DNA from 3 places in the Virgibacillus carmonensis genome. Region 2 is predicted to be linked to each of the others. Evidence: riboswitches for the same ligand, from Rfam matches in the RefSeq annotation. Region 2 holds a riboswitch; each other region holds the start of a gene.
The links. Region 2 has a riboswitch for S-adenosylmethionine ahead of AC3G7N_RS12035 (methionine ABC transporter ATP-binding protein). Riboswitches for the same ligand answer to the same signal wherever they lie in the genome.
Positions count from the first base shown of each region.

Region 1: linked by a shared signal. The riboswitch ahead of ssuE (NADPH-dependent FMN reductase) and the one ahead of AC3G7N_RS12035 (methionine ABC transporter ATP-binding protein) in region 2 are both predicted to bind S-adenosylmethionine.
Region 3: linked by a shared signal. The riboswitch ahead of AC3G7N_RS10555 (phosphoadenylyl-sulfate reductase) and the one ahead of AC3G7N_RS12035 (methionine ABC transporter ATP-binding protein) in region 2 are both predicted to bind S-adenosylmethionine.

Region 1 covers NZ_JBYQFJ010000026.1:22,350-29,236, forward strand. Annotated here, with positions in the region: gene AC3G7N_RS16330 (sigma-54 interaction domain-containing protein) at 1-1,024, shown strand, start outside; gene AC3G7N_RS16335 (3-hydroxybutyrate dehydrogenase) at 1,304-2,080, shown strand; gene AC3G7N_RS16340 (GntP family permease) at 2,145-3,428, shown strand; SAM riboswitch class I at 3,501-3,593, shown strand; gene ssuE (NADPH-dependent FMN reductase) at 3,775-4,323, shown strand; gene AC3G7N_RS16350 (LLM class flavin-dependent oxidoreductase) at 4,358-5,734, shown strand; gene gltC (glutamate biosynthesis transcriptional regulator GltC) at 5,880-6,782, opposite strand.
Region 2 covers NZ_JBYQFJ010000013.1:75,460-82,346, forward strand. Annotated here, with positions in the region: gene AC3G7N_RS12005 (glucose-6-phosphate isomerase) at 1-489, opposite strand, end outside; gene yugI (S1 domain-containing post-transcriptional regulator GSP13) at 708-1,097, opposite strand; gene AC3G7N_RS12015 (YugN family protein) at 1,199-1,609, shown strand; gene AC3G7N_RS12020 (potassium channel family protein) at 1,589-2,593, opposite strand; gene AC3G7N_RS12025 (thioredoxin family protein) at 2,714-3,262, opposite strand; gene AC3G7N_RS12030 (M20/M25/M40 family metallo-hydrolase) at 3,396-4,454, shown strand; SAM riboswitch class I at 4,535-4,638, shown strand; SAM riboswitch class I at 4,742-4,845, shown strand; gene AC3G7N_RS12035 (methionine ABC transporter ATP-binding protein) at 4,917-5,948, shown strand; gene AC3G7N_RS12040 (methionine ABC transporter permease) at 5,938-6,588, shown strand; gene AC3G7N_RS12045 (MetQ/NlpA family ABC transporter substrate-binding protein) at 6,633-6,887, shown strand, end outside.
Region 3 covers NZ_JBYQFJ010000011.1:7,910-14,796, reverse strand. Annotated here, with positions in the region: gene cysI (assimilatory sulfite reductase (NADPH) hemoprotein subunit) at 1-863, opposite strand, end outside; gene AC3G7N_RS10560 (assimilatory sulfite reductase (NADPH) flavoprotein subunit) at 1,139-2,995, opposite strand; gene AC3G7N_RS10555 (phosphoadenylyl-sulfate reductase) at 3,194-3,916, opposite strand; SAM riboswitch class I at 4,006-4,105, opposite strand; SAM riboswitch class I at 4,546-4,652, shown strand; gene AC3G7N_RS10550 (methionine biosynthesis PLP-dependent protein) at 4,732-5,853, shown strand; gene metC (cystathionine beta-lyase) at 5,850-6,887, shown strand, end outside.

The DNA of each region.
Region 1 (6,887 bases), on a different contig from region 2:
ATGGATGAAAATGAACAGTCATATAAAAGACCTTTTATCAGAGCTCGAACATTACCGTAACCAATTGAAAAATAATCAGGGAGCTACATATTCCCTCCATGATATAGTTGGTAGCTCTCCGCAAATGAATGATCTTAAAAATAAAGTTAAAAAAGTCTCTCCTGGGGATGTCTCCATCTTATTAACAGGAGAAAGTGGAACAGGGAAAGAGTTGTTTGCACACAGTATCCATCACTTGAGTGAGCGCAATTCCAAACCTTTTATTAAAGTTAACTGTGCAGCTATACCTGAACATCTGTTAGAATCTGAACTGTTTGGTTATAAGGATGGTGCTTTTACAGGGGCGAAAAAGGGTGGTAAGTTAGGTAAGTTTCAACTGGCGGATGGTGGCACGCTGTTTTTAGATGAAATTGGTGACATGCTATTAAGTGCCCAAGTAAAGATTTTAAGAGTTTTACAAGAGGGGGAGATTGAGGCAGTTGGAGCGGTTGAATCCCAGAAACTAGATGTGAGAATTATAGCTGCGACAAACCAGACATTGGAAAAACTGGTAGAAAAGCAACTCTTTAGAGAAGACTTGTTTTATCGCATTAATGTCGTGCAAATAAACATTCCGCCACTTAGGAATCGAACAGAAGATTTGCGCGTGTTATCTAAGTATATTCTTCATAAGGTGACAATCCGTACAGGAAAAAGAGTCATTGATTTTGACGCAAATGTAATGGATCGTTTCATGCAATACCGATGGCCAGGGAATATAAGAGAATTAGAAAACGTGATCGAATCCGCAGTTCATTTGACCAACACCGAGACTATTATGGTTGAAGACTTACCAGATCGTATCCAGCCAAATTCTTATTTACTGAAACAGAATGGTAGTCTAAAAGACATTATGGAAGTAACAGAAAAACAGGCTATTGAAAGAGCTTTAAAGAAAGTAAACGGTGACAAATTGAAAGCAACTAAAATGTTAGGAATAGGGAAATCGAACATGTATGAGAAAATAAAAAAATATGGATTGTAAAATTTTCCGAATTCCCGGAAAGGCTTTCCGTTATTCTGGAATATTTTATTTTTTCAGGTTTAAGTAAGGGCTTACATTATTGTCAAACTAAACCAAAATCCCATTTTCCGTAAAATCGGAAAATGGGATTTTTCACGTTAAGTTGAACAGCGTTAGTAGCACGTTTTTTATCGTTTAAAAGTTGGCATACATATTGCATGTATAAGTGTGAGGGTAATTAATAATTTCGGGTTCTTGTTCAGCACGGAATCCTTATAAAAAAGTAGGAGGGTTTTCACTATGGTAGCGGAAAAGGTTGTTTTAATCACGGGAGCTGCAAGTGGTATTGGCTACGAAATTGGCGTTGAATTTGTTAAAGATGGAGCTAAAGTAGTTTTTTCTGATATTGACGAAAAGAAAGTAAAGGATGTCACTGACAAATTAAACCAGGAAGGTTATACCTGTTTCGGGATGGGGTGTGATGTAACAAAAGAAAAAGATCTTATGACTGCTATTGATACGACAGTTGAACGATACGGTAGAATCGATGTACTTATTAACAATGCAGGATTACAGCACGTAGCTTCGATTGATGATTTTTCAACGGAAAAGTTCGAGTTTATTACAAAAGTGATGCTAGTGGGTCCATTCATGGCAACAAAACATGTATTTCCAATTATGAAAAAGCAAGGGTTTGGTCGAATCATTAATATGTCATCTATTAATGGCCTAATTGGGTTTGCCGGAAAAGCGGCTTATAACAGCTCCAAACATGGTGTAATTGGATTAACAAAAGTGGCTGCATTAGAAGGGGCGGAAGATGGGATTACGGTTAACGCTATTTGCCCAGGTTATGTGGATACTCCTCTCGTTCGAAATCAGCTGGAGGATTTAGCCAAAAATCGTAACATTTCGTTAGAAAAAGTGCTTGAGGAAGTAATTTATCCATTGGTTCCGCAAAAGCGCTTATTGTCAGTTCAGGAAATTGCGGATTATACGATGTTCCTAGCTAGTGATAAGGCAGGGGGAGTGACAGGGCAAGCAGTGGTCATCGACGGAGGATACACAGCCCAATAATCACCGTTTTCTACGAGAATAATAGTAAGCATTCATATTTTCATTTTAATCATGGAGGGATTTTATGTTTGGAATAATACTTGGTCTTATTGTATTAATGGCACTGGCCTACCTAGGATGGTCGATAATATGGGTAGCACCTATTGCTGCAGGGGTAGTTGCACTAACAGGGGGACTTGATTTACTAGATGCATATAAAGACACCTATATGAGTGGATTTGTATCGTTTGCAAAAGATTGGTTTCCTGTTTTCATGCTTGGTGCAGTTTTTGGAAAATTAATGGAAGACACTGGAATGGCAAAATCAGTTGCTGTTGCATTAACAAAAATCATCGGTACCAAGAGAGCAATTTTGGGTGTATTAGTTTCTGCAGCCGTGTTAACCTACGGCGGAGTAAGTTTATTCGTAGTGGTATTTGCCGTTTATCCACTTTCATTATCATTGTTTCGTGAGGCCAATATAAGTAGAAAATTAATACCAGCAACAGTTGCACTAGGTGCGTTCACCTTCACAATGACAGCAATACCTGGGACACCACAAATTCAAAATTTAATTCCCATGGAGTATTTTAATACAACTGCAACAGCAGCTCCTATTATGGGAATAATCGCTGGATTAATCATGGCGGTGGGTGGATATTTGTATCTCCGGTGGCGTGAGAAAAGATTGACAGCAAACGGAGAAACGTACACAGAGCCAAAGGATAATAAAATTATTGATGTTGAAGGAAAAACACCTTCCTTTCTACTATCTTTGTTACCACTTCTAGCGGTACTTATTACGTTGAATGTATTTAAGTGGGATATTGTGACCTCTCTGATTTCGGGAATTGTGTTAATTATGCTACTAAACCTGCACAAATTTAAAGGCTTTGTAAAAGCTATTAATAGTGGAGCAGTTGGTTCAGTTACAGCAATTATTAATACAAGTGCCGCTGTAGGATTCGGTACTGTTGTCAAAGCTGTACCTGGATTTGATAAGCTTACGGAAGTCTTACTCGGAGTGAAAGGTAATCCTTTAATTTCTGAAGCGATTGCTGTCAATGTGCTAGCTGGTGCAACTGGCTCGGCTTCAGGCGGTTTAGGGATAGCATTGGAAGCTCTTGGGGATAAGTATTATAAAATTGCCCAAAATACTGGAATCGATCCAGAACATCTTCACCGGGTTGCTTCCCTATCATCTGGTGGATTAGATGCACTTCCGCATAATGGAGCGGTGCTAACACTGTTTGCGATAACTGGTATGACACATAAAGATAGTTATAAAGATATATTTGTTGTTGCTGTATTAATTCCAGTAATTTCAGTGGTAGTAGTTATTTTATTAGCTGCTTTAGGAGTTTTTTAATAAATTTTGGAAATATTAAATTCCTACTTGATTTATCGGATTAATTGCAATACACTATATATTAATTAAATATTCTTATCAAGAGAAGCCGAGGGAATGGCCCTGTGAAGCTTCAGCAACCTCTGACAAATGTCAGAAAGGTGCTAATTCCTTGGGAGATAAGAGCGGATATTCTAAAAGTATCAAGTTAAAGCCCTCTTTTCTCATTAAAAGAAAAGGGGGCTTTTTTACTGTACTCTGCTTATGCTTGTCGTGTCTTTCCAGGCACCCTGAGCTTTTCTTAATTGGGAATAAAACAGGCCAGTTGCCTCCGCTTTTTTATTTATAAATAGAAAGGATGATCGTTGTGAGTGAAATTGTAATTATATCGGGAAGTCCTTCTGAATTTTCACGGTCAGATCAAGTACTGAAATATTTAGGAACGTTACTTAAAAAGGAACACTTTTCCGTGACTCATATTTCTGTAAAAGATGTGCCATATGAAGATTTATTTCTCGGGAAATATGACAGCCCAGCAATTAAAGATATCGCTACATTAATCCAAGACGCTAAAGGTGTTATTGTTGGATCTCCAGTATATAAAGGCGCTTATTCAGGAGTACTAAAAACATTACTCGATGTCTTGCCGCAGGATGTACTACAACATACGCCAGTACTTCCACTAATGACGGGTGGAAGTATGTCCCATCTGCTGGCAATTGAGTATACATTGAAGCCTGTATTAGCAACATTAAAGGGGCACAATTTAAAAGGACTTTATCTACTTGACAGTCAAATTGATAAACAGAAAGAAACCCCCATTATCGATGACGGTGTTTTAGAACGCACGAAAAAGCAACTCTATTATTTTACTGACCTAGTAAACAGTCAAAGTGTGGTAGTTCCATCAGTCTGATAGCTAAAGATAATCAAGGAGGAGTTACTAATATATGACAAAAAAGAGAATTTACTTGAATGCATTTGATATGAACTGTGCTGGTCATCAATCGCCTGGTTTATGGACTCATCCGGATGATGAATCACACCGTTATAAGGATAGCGAGTACTGGATAGAACTTGCCAAACTTTTGGAAAAAGGCCGTTTTGATGCTGTATTTATTGCAGACGTGTTAGGTATGTATGATGTATATGATGGATCACGGGATGCAGCTGTTCGCCAAGGGGCGCAGTCTCCGGTCAATGACCCGTTATTAGTTGTTCCGTTAATGTCCGCAGTAACGAAACATCTCGGGTTTGGCGTTACAGCTTCTGTCACGCATGAACATCCATATCCATTTGCCCGCCGGATGACGACGCTTGACCATTTAACAAATGGACGAGTGGGGTGGAATATTGTTACTTCTTATTTAAAAAGCGCGTCAGTAAACATCGGACTTAATGATCAATTAAAACATGATGAACGTTATGATTTAGCGGCTGAATATTTGGATGTCTGCTACAAGCTTTGGGAAGAAAGCTGGGAAGACGGTGCTGTTCAGTTAGATAAAGAAAAGGGGATTTATACCGACCCAGACAAAGTTCATGATATAAAACATGAAGGAACGTATTTTAAAGTTCCTGGCGCCCATCTGAGCGAACCATCAACTCAACGGACACCTGTTATTTATCAGGCAGGAGCATCCACGAAAGGGCGTGCATTTGCAGCGAAAAATGCGGAATGTGTTTTTATTGGTGCTCCAACAGTTGCTACTGCTAAAGATACCGTTACACGATTACGGGCTGATATCGAAAAAGCGGGAAGGTCACGAGATGAAGTGAAAATTCTTACAATGTTTGTACCAATCGTTGGCAGAACCGAAGAAGAAGCCAAAGCAAAGTATAATGATTATAAGAAACATATTAGCACGGAGGGCGCGCTCGCTCTATTTGGAGGCTGGACTGGTGTCGACTTATCCGGCTATACCCAAGATCAGGTTATAAGTTATATAGAAAATGACTCGATCCGATCAGCACTTGAAAATTTCACTAATATTTTTCCTGATAAACCATCGACTGTAAAGGATATTATAAACGCTATAGGTATTGGCGGCATGGGGGCTTCATCCGTCGGAACACCTGAACAAATTGCCGATACAATGGAAGAATGGGTAAATGAAGGCGGAGTTGATGGATTCAATATTGCGTATGCCATTACACCCGACACATTTAAGGATTTCATCGAACTTGTTGTACCAATTTTACAGGAAAGGGGCGTGGTTCGAAAAGAATATGAGGGAAGTTCTCTCAGGGATAATCTGTTTGGACGTGGAAATCAATTGCCAGAACATCATCCTGGCAAACAGACGAATGGTTTGGTTGTGAGATAAGGTTTATAAAAAGTGACAGCTTTATAAGTGACCAGTTTAACCGATTATCTATTGTGTTATCAATTTATGGCGCGCCATAATTTACAGCGGTAGCAATGCCTGTTATGGCGTGTGTATTGAATTTTTGTAAAAATAAACTTCCAATTTACTGAAACCCCTGTAACCTTGAGAAAAACTTTTTCACAAACGCATAAAATATCTTTTCAGAAGGTGCTAGATTTTTTTCTTTCTGTTTAATAACTCCTACAGTCCTTCTAACTTCGGGAATTTTAATGGGAATTTTAACGGTCATCCTTGGTGTTGACTCATGAAATGTACTCTCTGGTAAGAGTGTTACGCCAATTCCAGCGGACACAAGACCTTTAATAGCGTCTAAATCTTCTCCCTCAGATGAAACTTTTGGTACGAATCCCACCTGTTTACATGCATCTATGATTACTTTTTCCAGTACATAACCTTTAGGAAAGCTAACAAATTCATCGTTTTTCAAGTCAGTAAGATAGAGGCTTTCCCTTCCAGCCAAAGGATGATTTAGTGGCAGTAAAGCTAAAACATTTTCTGTAAATAATATATGGCTATCGATTTCTGGGTCATCCTTAGGGACAGGGCCAAGAAAAGCCACATCGATTTCGTCCTTTTTTACGGAATCAATCAAAAATTTATAAGAACCCTGCCGTAAATGAAACGCAACATTTGGGTATTCATCCTTAAAAGCAGAGATGACACTTGGCAGTAGGTGACTTGATAAACTTGATGGAAAGCCAATTTTAATTGTCCCGCGTTCAGGGTCTAAGTATTCATCGATTTGTTTTTTGGCGTTATCTATCGCCTTCATCGCAATCTTCGTATGCGTATAAAACGTCTTTCCTATTTGAGATAGTTTGATATTCCTGCCTTCACGGTCAAATAAGGTGACTCCAAGCTCTCCCTCTAAATTAGCGATTTGCCTGCTTACTGCCGATTGGGCAACATGTAAGTTTATTGCTGCTTCGGACATGTGTTCCCGCTCTGCGACTTCCATAAAATAGCGTAGTTGACGTAGTTCCATTTCCTATCCCCCCATTCATATCAAAAACAGATTGTTTTAATCTAAATTATATATTGTTTAGATTAATTTGAAAACCTATAATTGAAATAAGACCATAAACGGAAT
Region 2 (6,887 bases):
CTCTAGAAAATCGCGAAAAACACGGAAAGCAATCGCTGGTTCCGTTGTTGTTCCGCTTTTGGAAATAATATTTATCGAAACATCTTTATCCCTTAGGACGTCAAGCAATTCTTGCATATATGTCGAACTAATGTGATGTCCAACAAAAATAATCTGAGGAGCTTTCCGTTCTTGTTTGTTCAATAAGTGGGAAAAAGAATGGCTTAACATTTCAATAGCTGCACGAGCGCCTAAGTAAGAACCACCTATTCCAATTACAAGCAGCACGTCAGAGTCACTTTTAATCTTTTCAGCGCTTGCTTTTATTCGTTTAAATTCATCTTGATTAAACATATTAGGTAAGTCTAACCACCCTAAAAAGTCATTACCTGCACCAGATTTATTATGTAATGCATGATGTGCAACAGAAACATATTCCTTCATTTGGTTCAGTTCGTTTTCATTTAGAAAAGAAATTGCTTTTTTATAAGAAAAACTAATGTGTGTCATGCTATGCCTCCTATTAAATACTCATTTTACTTTACCTGAAATAACGAGGTGAAATCAAGAACGAGCATGCATATATTTTAATTAAGCGGAAAAAATAACAAGGAATGATAAATGAGGAAATAAGTCTTAAGAGTCAAAGATACAAAAAAAAGAGGCTTACTCTACCAAATTATCCTAGTTGCATAGTGAGTAATTGGTTAAGGTGCCTCTTATTTAAATTAATTTTTGTATGTTTCTTCTCGCTCTTCGGATTGTTCAATCCATTCTTCTAGCTTATCTTTTAATGTGTTAAAACCAGCTGAACTATCCTGTTGCTGTTGTTGAACAGGTTGTTTTCTAGGTGCTTTTGTTTGCTTCTTTGGTGCCTCTTCTGTAGCGCGGATAGATAATGATACTTTATTCCTTTCAGAATCTACGTTCAATACTTTAACATTTACGTCATCACCGACTGTTAAGTGATCATTAATATCTTTCACGTAACCGTGCGTAACTTCAGAAATATGAACTAACCCTTGTGTTTCATCATCTAAGGCGACAAATGCGCCGTATGGTTGAATTCCTGTAACTTTTCCTTCTATAACTTGACCAGTCTCAAACTTGTCTGTCATGCTGAACAACTCCTATGCCTTTAATTCGATTCTTTTCACACAATATAACATTTTAGCACAAATTGTGGATTCAAGCAAAAAAATTTGAAAGGAAGATAAAAATGGTTCCTATAGAGTCTAATATCGAAAGTACAATTTTCTCCTTATATGTCCTGGAGGAATTATTAAAACCAGAGGGGTTTGTCATCGGTTCGAACTGGGATTACGATAGTGGTTATTTTGACTATTTAATTGATAACAAGGAAACCTATTATTTTTTGCGAATCCCGTTTTATGCTGTAGCAGGGTCACTTGATTATCCAGGGGTTACAGTTCGTGTTGATAAACCATTCTTGCTGGCCCATCAATACCAGAAGGGAACTGATGAGACAGGAGAAAGTGGAGCGTTAAGAGGTGCAGTGGATCAATTTCAATCACCTTCCAATCCTGATGCAGATTTACCACCTGAATATATAGATATAGGAAAAGATATGGTGAAGAAAGTGGAAGGATTACTTATTCCAAGCAGATAATGTAATTACAGCATCACCTGATCTTAAAGAGAAGTCAGGTGATGGATTTATACGCCATTTATCGTTGCGGATTACGCCAATTAAAAGCTGGTGTCCTTCAAGAAAATAGACGACACCGTTCATATACGATTTGTTCACTAAATCAGCTGGAAGCGTACGTTTTATAAACTGTTGATTCTCTAGAAGAGTTGTCACTAATTCGATTGGACTATTCGTTTCAGGGAAAAAAAGCTCATGATAGAGCATACTACTTAAAAAGTTATTTGGTTGAACGACAGAGGTAGCACCTGCTCGCAATGCATTATCAAGTTGCTTGACCGATAAAATTTCTGCAATTAAAGTCACCGACTGGTTATTTCCTCTCATGGCCACTGTCGTCAAAACTGTGTGATGATCAGCTTGTTTTTCCTTTTTCGTCGTATCTGCCGTTACTAAAACAGATTTGGCTTTGTCTATGTTTGCTTTTAAAAGTGTCTCATCTTCACTAGCATCACCATGTATAAAGTGTACAGGTATTTCTTGATAAGGTAGCTGCTGTAAGCTGTGGTCAATGAGAACAATTTGGGTAAGTTTATCCTTGGATATGATGATATCGATAAGTTGTCTGGTACGCTCATTCCAGCCAACAATAATGATATGATCACTTCCTTTGTATGTAACTTTTCCTTTAGATAAACTACTTTCATGTTTAATGGTTTCCGCTGATACAGTCGTAATATAAAAAGTAAGTAGTCCACCACCCGATAGAATCAACAAAATACCTATAACCTTTCCAGGAACTGTTAACGGTACATAATCACCATACCCAACTGTCGCTCCCGTTACAAATGCCCACCAAACACCATCAAAAATGGTCGGAAATTCATTTGGCTCAACAAAGTGGATGATAGCGCCAAACGAGAGCATGAGTAGAAATACAGAAATCAATAGCCTCAGAATAATTGGTAACCGGAAATATATGTGTTTAAATAGTTCAATACGCATGATTTCACCTTTATTTATAGTTATTTTTTAATGTTTAGCTAATGCTTTCTTTTTTCTTACAGTATGGACGAATAAACGTAAAAAAAGACATCCAAGCAGGATGCCTTTTTCAATTCAGGGTTATTGTATTGTTTTTTTAATGCTTTGATATACTTCATCCCAGAAATCAGTGTTATCGCGAAATGATTTTGTCATGAAGAGTAGCATTTCGTTGAGCTTTTCTTTGTAGTCATCAGCGTCCTTATTAGGTAAATTTGTACGAGAATCATCAAGAAATTGTTGAATCTTGTCTGCTCGAGGTCCCCACTTTGCTACTTCATTACCTGCTTCATCGATGAAAACAAATATTGGTATGGATTTTGATTTTCCGTTCGTAAGATACTGATCCATGAGTTCTAAATTCGCGTCTCTCGGAAACAAAGCCACTTCCATATTGGTATACTCGGCGATACGCAATAAAATTGGTACATTTAACATGGCATCTCCACACCAATCTTCCGTCAAAACCAACACTCGAAGCCGCTTTCTACTTACATGTTGGAAAAATTCCTCATCATTTGGAACCGTGAAGTGATCATAAATATGTATTAAATTTTCTTTATGTTTTTCCATTGATTCGATATATGCGTCAGGTGACATTCCTTTTTCATACCACTCATTTAACGTCATTCAAATTTCTCTCCTTTGTATACAAGTCTTTGTCAAATTTTACCCAACTAGACATGGTTCGTAAACAAAAGTGCTTACCGCAATAAAATTTGCTATGATTATAGGAGAATAAATTTAGTAGGAGGAACTTTTAATGGAACAAGCAAACAGAAATTTTCTATTAGAATTATTAAAAACACCGTCACCATCAAGTAATGAAATGCATATTCAGAAGAAATGGATAAACTATGTTCAAGATTTTGCCGATGAGATTCGCACGGATAATGCGGGTAACGCAATTGGTGTTCTAAACCCAGATGCACCCTTTAAGGTTTTACTCGCAGGGCATTGTGATGAAATTGCATTAGTAATAAATCGTATCGATGAAAAAGGGTTTTTGCATTTTGATAAAATGGGAGGAATTAACCCAAAAGCTGCAGTAGGAATGAAAGTTACAATACTAGGCTATGAAAAAACAGTGACTGGTGTTATCGGTGTGAATGCACAGCACCACGGCGGTCTTAAAAATGAATTTGGACTTGAAGATTTATTTATTGATTGTGGATGTAGATCTAAAGAAGAGATGGGAAAATATGTGCAAATAGGAGATCTTGCCGTATATAAAACAGATCCGGAACCATTAATGGATCGTTATATAGCAGGCCGTGGTTTGGATAACCGCACAGGTTCATTTATTGTTGCAGAAGTTCTAAAGCGATTGGCTGATCAAGGCTGTAAAGTAGGAGTGTACGCTGCTAGTACGGTGAATGAAGAAACAAATATGGGTGGAGCCTATTTTGCCGCTGCAGGAATCGAACCAACGATGGCAATCGCTTGTGACGTTACCTTTGCAACGGACTATCCAGCCGTTGATAAAAATAAGCATGGTGATGTTTGTTTAGATGGCGGTCCAGTTCTTGCTAAAGGAGCACCGATAAACATCAAAATTAATAAACTGCTTGAAAAAACGGCTAAAGACTTAAATATGGATATACAATATGAGTTAACACCAAGAATGACAGGCACAGATGCCGACAAAATGCGTTTAACAGGGCGTGGTGTGCCAGTATCACTTGTTTCACTACCATTACGGTACATGCATTCACCTGTAGAAACAGCTAGCTATGAGGATATTGATGAAGAAATTGAGCTACTTGTGACGATGATAGCCAATTTAACCGGTGAAGAAAGTTTAAACCCATTAGAAGACTGAGAAAAATTATAAAATAGTGAAAAAACTGTTTGACAAAATTTCATGACGGTAGTATTGTATTAAGTAATTAAATAGTGAACTTCTTATTCAGAGAGGTGGAGGGACTTGGCCCTGCGATACCTCGGCAACGGACTTTTAAAAGTACTGTGCTAAATCCAACAAGCATTAGCTTGAAAAATAAGAAGAGTGGGCGGATGTATATCCAAATCTCTTCTTATTATCATAAGGAGGGATTTTTTTAATTCTTAAACAGTCGCCTTCGCTTTATTTAAAAACTGAATAGCAACTTCTTATCTAGAGAGGTGGAGGGACTGGCCCTACGATACCTCGGCAGCGTACTTTTTTTAGTAACGTGCCAATTCCAGCAAGCAGTAAGCTTGATAGATGAGAAGAGGGAAGTTTTATGATGCCTCTTCTTATTTTATTAAGAAGAGGCATTTTTGCATTTTAAGGAGGGAAAATATGATTACTTTTGAGAACGTAACGAAGGTTTATCAAGGTAACGGAACACAAGTAAAAGCATTAGACGATGTTGACTTACATATCGAAAAAGGTGAAATATACGGGGTGATTGGTTTTAGTGGGGCTGGAAAAAGCTCGTTAGTACGCTGTGTGAATCTGCTCGAACGTCCAACATCAGGAAAAGTAATTGTAAACAATCAGGACTTACTCAGTCTTACGCCAAAAGAACTACGTGAAGCAAAGCGAAATATTGGAATGATTTTTCAACACTTTAACCTCCTGAATTCAAAAACAGTTTTTACAAACGTGGCAATGCCATTACTGCTAATGAAGACACCAAAGGAAGAAGTAAAAAAAAGAGTTTTCGAGATGTTAGATTTTGTTGGGTTACGTGATAAGGCAGATAATTATCCAGACCAACTTTCAGGTGGGCAAAAACAACGAGTAGGAATTGCACGGGCATTAGCAACAAAGCCATCCGTATTATTGTGTGATGAAGCAACATCAGCGCTTGATCCGCAGACGACAAATGACATTTTAAAACTGTTGAAAAAAATAAATCAGGAGTATAAAATCACGATTTTAATCATTACACATGAGATGGGAGTCATCCGGGAAATCTGCGATAAGGTCGCAGTGCTAGAAAGTGGAAAGGTGATTGAATCTGGATCAACTTTTGATGTGTTTGCTCAACCAAAAACAAAAACTGCTCATAATTTCGTTAGCACAGTCATGCATGATGAGATACCAGAATCAGTTTACCGATTAATTCGAGCGCAAGAAGCTACCAATCAGATTTATCGGATTGTGTTTGTCGGTGAATCGGCTGGACATCCACTTTTATCACAAATAGCGAAAAAATTCGATGTAGAAGTAAATGTGTTGTTTGGTAGTATAACAGAATTACAAGGAACATCCCTTGGTAATTTGATTGTGAAGTTTGAGGGTTCGGCGAAAGAGATTAGTAGAGTTATTATGCATATCAACCAGCAAGAAGTAACAATCAAGGAGGTGCTAGAGGATGTTAGTTGACTTTGATCAAATTATTGTAGCATTAGGAGAGACCATTACAATGGTTGCATTTTCATTAATTTTTGCTACGGTAATCGGATTGCCGCTCGGAATTTTATTAGTTGTAACACGTAAAGGACATTTATGGGAGAACGCTGCCGTTTTTAGTGTACTAAATACAATCGTGAACTTGTTCCGTTCTATACCGTTTATTATCCTTCTTGTGGTAGTTATACCATTTACCAGGTTGATCGTTGGAACCTCGATAGGAACTGCTGCGGCAATCGTCCCAATGGTTTTATTTTCTGGTCCTTATATTGCCAGGTTGATAGAAAACTCGCTGTTAGAAGTTGATCCTGGTGTGATGGAAGCAGCGCAATCGATGGGAGCGACACCGAGACAAATCATTACCCGTTTTTTAATACCAGAAGCATTAAGCTCACTACTACTGGGATTAACAATTGCAACAATAGGACTTGTTGGCGCTTCCGCTATGGCTGGTGCGATTGGTGGAGGAGGACTTGGTGATTTAGCCATTACATATGGATACCAACGATTCGATACGGTAGTGATGATTATTACAGTAGCCATTCTTGTCGTAATGGTGCAAGGATTACAAACGACAGGAAATATTTTATCTAGAAAAATCAGGCGAAGATAAAAAAACACAAAAAAATGAACTAGACAAAAAGGGGATAAAACAACATGAAAAGAATTGGACTTTTATTATTTATAAGTTTAGCGGTGATAACTAGTGCCTGCTCAAATGACGAATCAACTGTTTCAGTAGGAATTAGCGGCTCTGACACAACGATTTGGGATTTTATTGCAGAAAAGGCGAAAGAAGAGGGAATTAACGTTGAAATCGTTAAATTTTCCGACTATGTACAACCAAACTTGGCACTTGCTGAAGGGGAAATCGATGCGAATGCCTTTCAAACAGTTTCTTATTTCGATTCA
Region 3 (6,887 bases), on a different contig from region 2:
TCCGCAACCTCGATGATTTTATCTGTAGGACAGAACCCAATAATCCTTGACACCTGAGGATATGTGTTGGTATCACCATGAGTCATTCCCATTCCTCCACCTACTGCAACATTGAATCCTTGCAGCTTTCCATCTTCCAAAATTGCGATGAAACCTAAATCCTGGGAAAAGATATCCACATCGTTTGAAGGTGGAACTGCAATCCCAATTTTAAATTTCCTAGGCAAATAAAGAGGTCCATACATAGGTTCAATTTCTTCTGGTTGGCGACTGTCAACAACCTTTTCCTTATCAAGCCAGATCTCGTGATAGGCGTTCGTTTTTGGTAATAGATAACGACTAAGTTTTGATGCCCATTCGTAAACCTCTTCATGAATTTCTGATTGAGAGGGATTCACATTGCACATCACATTTCTGTTCACATCACCACATGCGGCCAGTGTATCCAGTAGTGAATCATTAATTTCCTGCATGGTATTCTTTAAGTTCCACTTTAGAATCCCGTGCATTTGGAACGTCTGCCTAGTCGTTAATTTTAGCGTTCCATTACCATGTTTTTGAGAAAGATCGTCCATAACTAACCATTGTTCCGGTGTCGCGACACCACCTGGGACACGTGCACGTATCATAAATTGGTATGCAGGTTCCAGCTTCTGCCGCCGCCGCTCATTTCGTAAATCTCTGTCATCCTGTTGGTAGCTGCCGTGGAACTTTAACAACTTATTATCATCATTAGAAATGCTTCCACTAATCTGATCCTTAAGACCTTCTGCAATTGACCCCCGCAGATAATCACTCTCTTTCTTTATACGCTCAAGATCACTTGTCGGTCCAGGCTGCTTTGGATTGCTATTTTCAACCATTTTCAAACTCCTCTCAGGATTGTCAAAAATTCTGTCATTTTTAATATAGGCTGTTTTCTAAAAGGTTGTTGTTTTTGTTTGTTGCTATTTAACCCTTGCGAAAAATTGTGTCCTAACATACCTCTCCGGAAATACACTACGCGCACCTTAGGGCTTGCGCTTTTCCCGCTGGAGTCTTCGTGTAATTCCTTCGCTAGCATGGCTTTTGACTTCCGCTTCGGGCGTTGCCGCAATATCGTAGTTTATTGATTTAGTGGCAACTTACGAAAGGAGCCTTAATATATATCACGTTGATAACGTTTTTGCTGTCGCATTTCACTCAGATAAACTTCCGCTTCCTCATGGCTCATGTTCCCCTCTTGTTTGATGATTGTTAGCAATGTAGTATGAACGTCATTTGCCATACGTTTCTCATCGCCACATACATATACACTTGCTCCACCTTTCAACCATTGAAAAAGATCCTTGCTTCTTTCAAGCATTCGGTGCTGTACATATACCTTCTCAGGCCTATCACGAGAAAATGCGACATCCATCCTGGACAACACGCCTTCCTTAAGCCACTTTTGCCATTCAATCTGGTAAAGGAAATCCGTGGAAAAGTGCTGATCACCATAGAATAACCAGGTTTTCCCTTTTGTACCTGATTCCTCCCGATCTTCAAGGAAAGATCTAAAAGGAGCCACACCTGTTCCTGGTCCAATCATGATCACTGGCGTTTTGGAATTAGCAGGAAATTTAAAATTATCATTGTGCTGGATATAGACTGGTAATAATTCACCAGGCTGTATTCGTTCCCCACATTCACCAGAGCAGACACCTTTCCGATCCCGTCCATGTGCATTATATCTAACCGTTCCAATCGTAAGATGCACTTCTTCTGGGTTCGCTTTAAAACTACTCGTAATGGAGTAGAGGCGAGCTGGGATCTTCCTAAGAACCTGTATAAATTCACTAGGCGAAACACCAATGGGTTGGAAATCCTGTATTAAATCAAGCAGGTCTCGCCCATCAATATACGCTTTTAGTTCTTCCTCCTGCCCTTGTTTTACGAGCTTACTTAAACCTTCATTCGAGAACAGCTCCGCCGCTTGCTCAAGCAACGGCTTCGTCAGTCTAGTAATCTCGAAATTAAAGATTAGAGCATCGCGTAATGTGCGCTGTTCTCCTTGTTTATTTATTGACACAGTCTCGTCAGGGTTCCAGCCAATCTCATTGATAAACTCATCTACCAAACTAGGATCATTTTTAGGGAAAATACCCAAGCTGTCTCCAGGTTCAAAAGTAAGATTAGATCCTTCAAGCGATAACTCTAAATGTCTGGTTTCTTTATTGGATCCACGCCCATTGAGATTCAAGTTTTCCAAGACTTCTGCCTTAAAAGGATTTGTCCGTGAGTACATCGCCGGTTTAGCTGTTAGTGAGTCAGCTCCTACCTGCCCTGTCTGGAAAGTTCCATCTATTGAAGCAACCTCTTGAGAATCGTATAATATCTCAAGGACACCCTCACCCCATTCTGCTGCAGGTTCGTCAAAATCTACATCACAATCGATTCGAGGATAAAGCCGTTTACCACCCAATTCCTCCAGTCGTTTGTCGAAGTCCTTGCCAGTCTGACAAAAAAACTCATAGGATTGATCTCCCAGAGATAGAATAGAAAATCGCATATCCTCAAGGTTAGGTGCCCGCTTACTGTGTAGAAATTCATAAAAGGATAGCGCATTATCTGGCGGATCCCCTTCTCCATGTGTACTTGTTACAATGAGCAAGTCCTGGACTTTTTTTACGTCCTTTGGTTTAAAGTCGTCGAATGAAGATAGCGAGACCTTGAAATCCCGCTCTTCTAATTTATGAAACATCTCTTCAGCAAGCGCCTGACTATTACCAGTGTCAGATCCAAAGAGTATCCTCACTTCACGCGAAATGGTCTGACCATTACTATGAGGAGACACTTCGTTACCTGGGGCGTTCTGCACCAGTGAACCAGCCGATACCGAAGATTCCGTAACCTGGGGAGCAGACAAATACCCGCCCAACCAAATTTTTTGTGACTCTGTAAGTGTTGGCAGAACACGATTAAGGTTCTCCGCTTGCTCTTGATTAAAAGGGCTGTTTGTTACCTGTAACTGCAAAGATATTCACCTCACACAAAATTATTTTTTTGAATATATCGTGCTTACATATTTTTAATGGTTAATCAAAAATATTTCAGGTATAAATCACCACCTTATTTTTAGCTTGTTCACATAATGCATTGTAAGCAAATCAGTTTACTCGGATTTAATCTAAAAGTCTTCCAATTTCCAATCAAGATGAATCTAATTAGAACATCAACTAGAGGTATGAAGTCCACACTCTGTTTTATTAACCCCAGCCCATCTACCAGCACGAGAACCATCGGAATTTGATACCGGTGACGTACATGGTATACAGCCAATACTTGGGAATCCCTGATCGTGCAATTCATTGTATGGCAGGTTGTTTACTCGTATATATTCCCAAACATCACCCCAAGTCCAATGAATTAATGGGCAAACTTTGATGGATTTAAATCGTTCATCCTTATTAACAAAATTGGTATTCTTACGGGCAGGAGACTGTTCCCTTCGAAGGCCAGAAATCCAAGCTGGAGCTCCACTTAAAGCTTCTTCAAGAGGCTTTATTTTTCGAATAAAACAACATTGGTTAGGATCGCGTGCCCATAAGGCTGAACCGTACTCATCAGCCTGTTCCTGCAGCGTTATGTCAGGTTTTTTTAATTGAATAGAAAGTTTAGAGTACTTTTTCTTTATTTTGTCAATAAGTTCATATGTTTCCTTAAAATGAATCTCCGTATCAAGAAAAACAATTTTCGCATCCTTTTTCACCTTGGAAATCAAATCAATTAATATAACTCCCTCCGCACCAAAACTGCATGCATAAACGATCGAATCCCCGTATGATTCATAAGCCCACCTTAGAATTCCAGATGCTCCTTTTGTGAAATCGTCTTGTTCCCATTCTTGAAAAGGATCTCCAGGGAAATCACTATATGTGACCGTATCGTTATTCATACTACACCCCTCCAGATAAAAGCTATTCTTTCAAATTAAAAACCCCTTCTAAAAAAACAAGAAGAGGTAGGCACTATCGCTAGTTACTCTTCCTATCTCCAAGTTTTTCACTTCTGGAATTAGCACAGTATTTAAAAATCTGTTGCTGAGGCTTCAAAGGGCCAGTCCCTCCACCTCTCTGGATAAGAAAATTGCATATTCAGTTTTAAATTATTACAAACTCTACAGTTGTTATCATTGAATGTCAACAGGGAATAAAAAGATTTTTAGAAAAAATCGGTATTCGCCTTCTCTTTGATAGTAAAAAAAATTTATTTTAAACCTAATCACTTAGAAGTTTTTATACTTTGTTTGAGTGAAATATAGGAATTTTGTTTTTTTCATTTTTATAAAAAGCTCAGGGCCCCTTGAAGGACACGACAAGCATAAGCAGAGCGGTGCAGTGTGGATGGGTTTCCTCGCGCGTAAGTGAACTGCTTATGTCTCGAGTGTCTAGGCGCTGGAGCTAGACAGATCATCGCCGAAATTTTTCTTTTTTTGCTCTTAAAAAAAGCCATTTATCCCTTGCATTATTTTCCAATGTATATTAAAGTATTGGAAATTAAACTTTTCGTAAAATTAAATAACTATTCTTATCAAGAGAGACGGAGGGATTGGCCCGACGATGTCTCAGCAACCAGCCATTTAGGTCATGGTGCTAATTCCAATAGGTTTTTACCTACCTAGTAGATGAGAAGATTGCTTTCGTTATTAGGGACCTTCTTCTTTCTAGAGGGTCCTTAATTTTTTTATTTCATATGAAAAGGATGAATGACATGACTATTAAAAGTTTAGAAACCAGATTAGTGCAATTAGGTAATAAAAGTGATGAGACTACAGGTGCTGTAAATCCACCGCTATATTTGTCAACAGCATACCAGCATCAAGGACTTGGCAGGTCTACTGGATATGACTATACACGTACAAAAAATCCAACTCGAGCTATTTTGGAAGAAGGAATTGCAAACTTGGAAACTGGTGATTCTGGGTATGCCTGCAGTTCCGGAATGGCTGCCATTCAGTTAGCCCTTTCCCTTTTCCGTACAGGAGATGAATTAATTGTTCCAGAAGATATTTATGGAGGTACATACCGTTTACTTGAGCATTATTCAGATGTCTATGATATACAAACAATTTATTCAGAGTTTACGGATATCCATGAAACAGAGAAGTTGATTACACATTGTACAAAGGCATTATTTATCGAAACCCCAACTAATCCATTAATGCAGGAAATCGATATCGTGCAGTTTGCAACACTTGCTGATAAACACAACCTCTTACTTATTGTTGACAATACTTTTTTAACCCCTTATCTGCAGCGACCACTGGAACTCGGGGCCGATATCGTAATTCATAGCGCAACTAAATACATCGGTGGACACAATGATGTGCTAGCTGGATTAGTTATTGCTAAAGGAAGAGCAATCTGCGAGAGGTTATCTGAAAACCATAATGCTTCTGGTGGGGTACTGCCCCCTTTTGATTCGTGGCTATTAATCAGGGGGTTGAAAACACTGGCTTTACGGATTGAACGACATGAAGAGAATGCAAAGAAAATAGCGGGGTATTTAAGAAGTGAACCTAGTGTTATTGACGTTTTATATCCAGGAAAGGGTGGCATGCTTTCCTTTCGGCTAAAAGAAAGGGATTGGATGGAGCCCTTCTTAGAGAATCTGCAGTTGATTACTTTTGCAGAAAGTCTTGGAGGAGTAGAGAGTTTTATTACTTACCCTTCAACTCAGACGCACGCAGAAATTCCTCAAGAGGAACGAATACGTCGTGGAATAGACGATCACTTATTGCGTTTTTCTGTTGGAATTGAACGAGCAGAAGACTTAATAGAAGAACTAAAACAAGTATTTTCAACCTTAGGAAAGAAGGTTGACCGGCTATGAGTTTTGACAGGAATCAATTGGAAACAAAATTAATTCACGCATTATCAAATGTGGACGTTGAACAGAAAACAGGTGCAGTAAACGTCCCTATTTATTTATCATCCACTTTTCACCAAGATAGCTTTGATCATTTTGGCCCATTTGATTATAGTCGATCAGGAAATCCGACAAGGCAAGTATTGGAACAAACAATTGCCGAATTAGAAAGTGGTGTTAAAGGGTTAGCATTTGCATCTGGAATGGCAGCTATTTCTTCTGCTTTTATGCTACTTTCTGCTGGCGACCATGTGCTAGTTTCTGAGGATGTTTACGGTGGTACGTATCGTTTTATAACAGAAGTGTTAACTAAGTACAAGATTGATCACACATTTGTAAATATGACAGATCTTAATGAAACCGCTAGAGCAGTCCAACCAAATACGAAGGTGATTTACATGGAAACGCCATCTAACCCGTGTTTAAACATTACAGATATTGAAGGCGTAGTAAAGGTTGCTAAAGCTAATCATTGCTTAACCTTTCTTGACAACACCTTTATGACTCCACTCTACCAAAAACCGCTTGAACTAGGAGTTGATATCGTGCTACATAGTGCCACTAAATTTTTATCAGGCCATAGCGATGTTATTGCCGGTTTAGCAGTGACAAGGAACACGGAACTTGGGGAGGAGTTAGCATTTATTCAAAATTCCTTTGGATCCATACTAGGGGCTCAGGATTCTTATACCCTCATCCAAGGGATCAAAACATTAGGCGCCCGTCTAAAACAGTCATCCGAATCCGCAAATAAAATAGCTATTTATTTACATAATCATCCGCTAATTGAAGAAGTGTTTTATCCTGGTTTAACTTTCCATCCAGGGCATTCAATCCATATTAGGCATTCTAGAGGTTTTGGTGCTGTTCTTTCTTTCCGTTTACCAAATAAAGCTGCAGCTAAAGTATTCGTCGAACAAATTCGACTACCTGTTTTTGCCGTAAGCCTTGGAGGGGTCGAATCGATTCTTTCTTATCCAGCAACAATGTCTCATGCT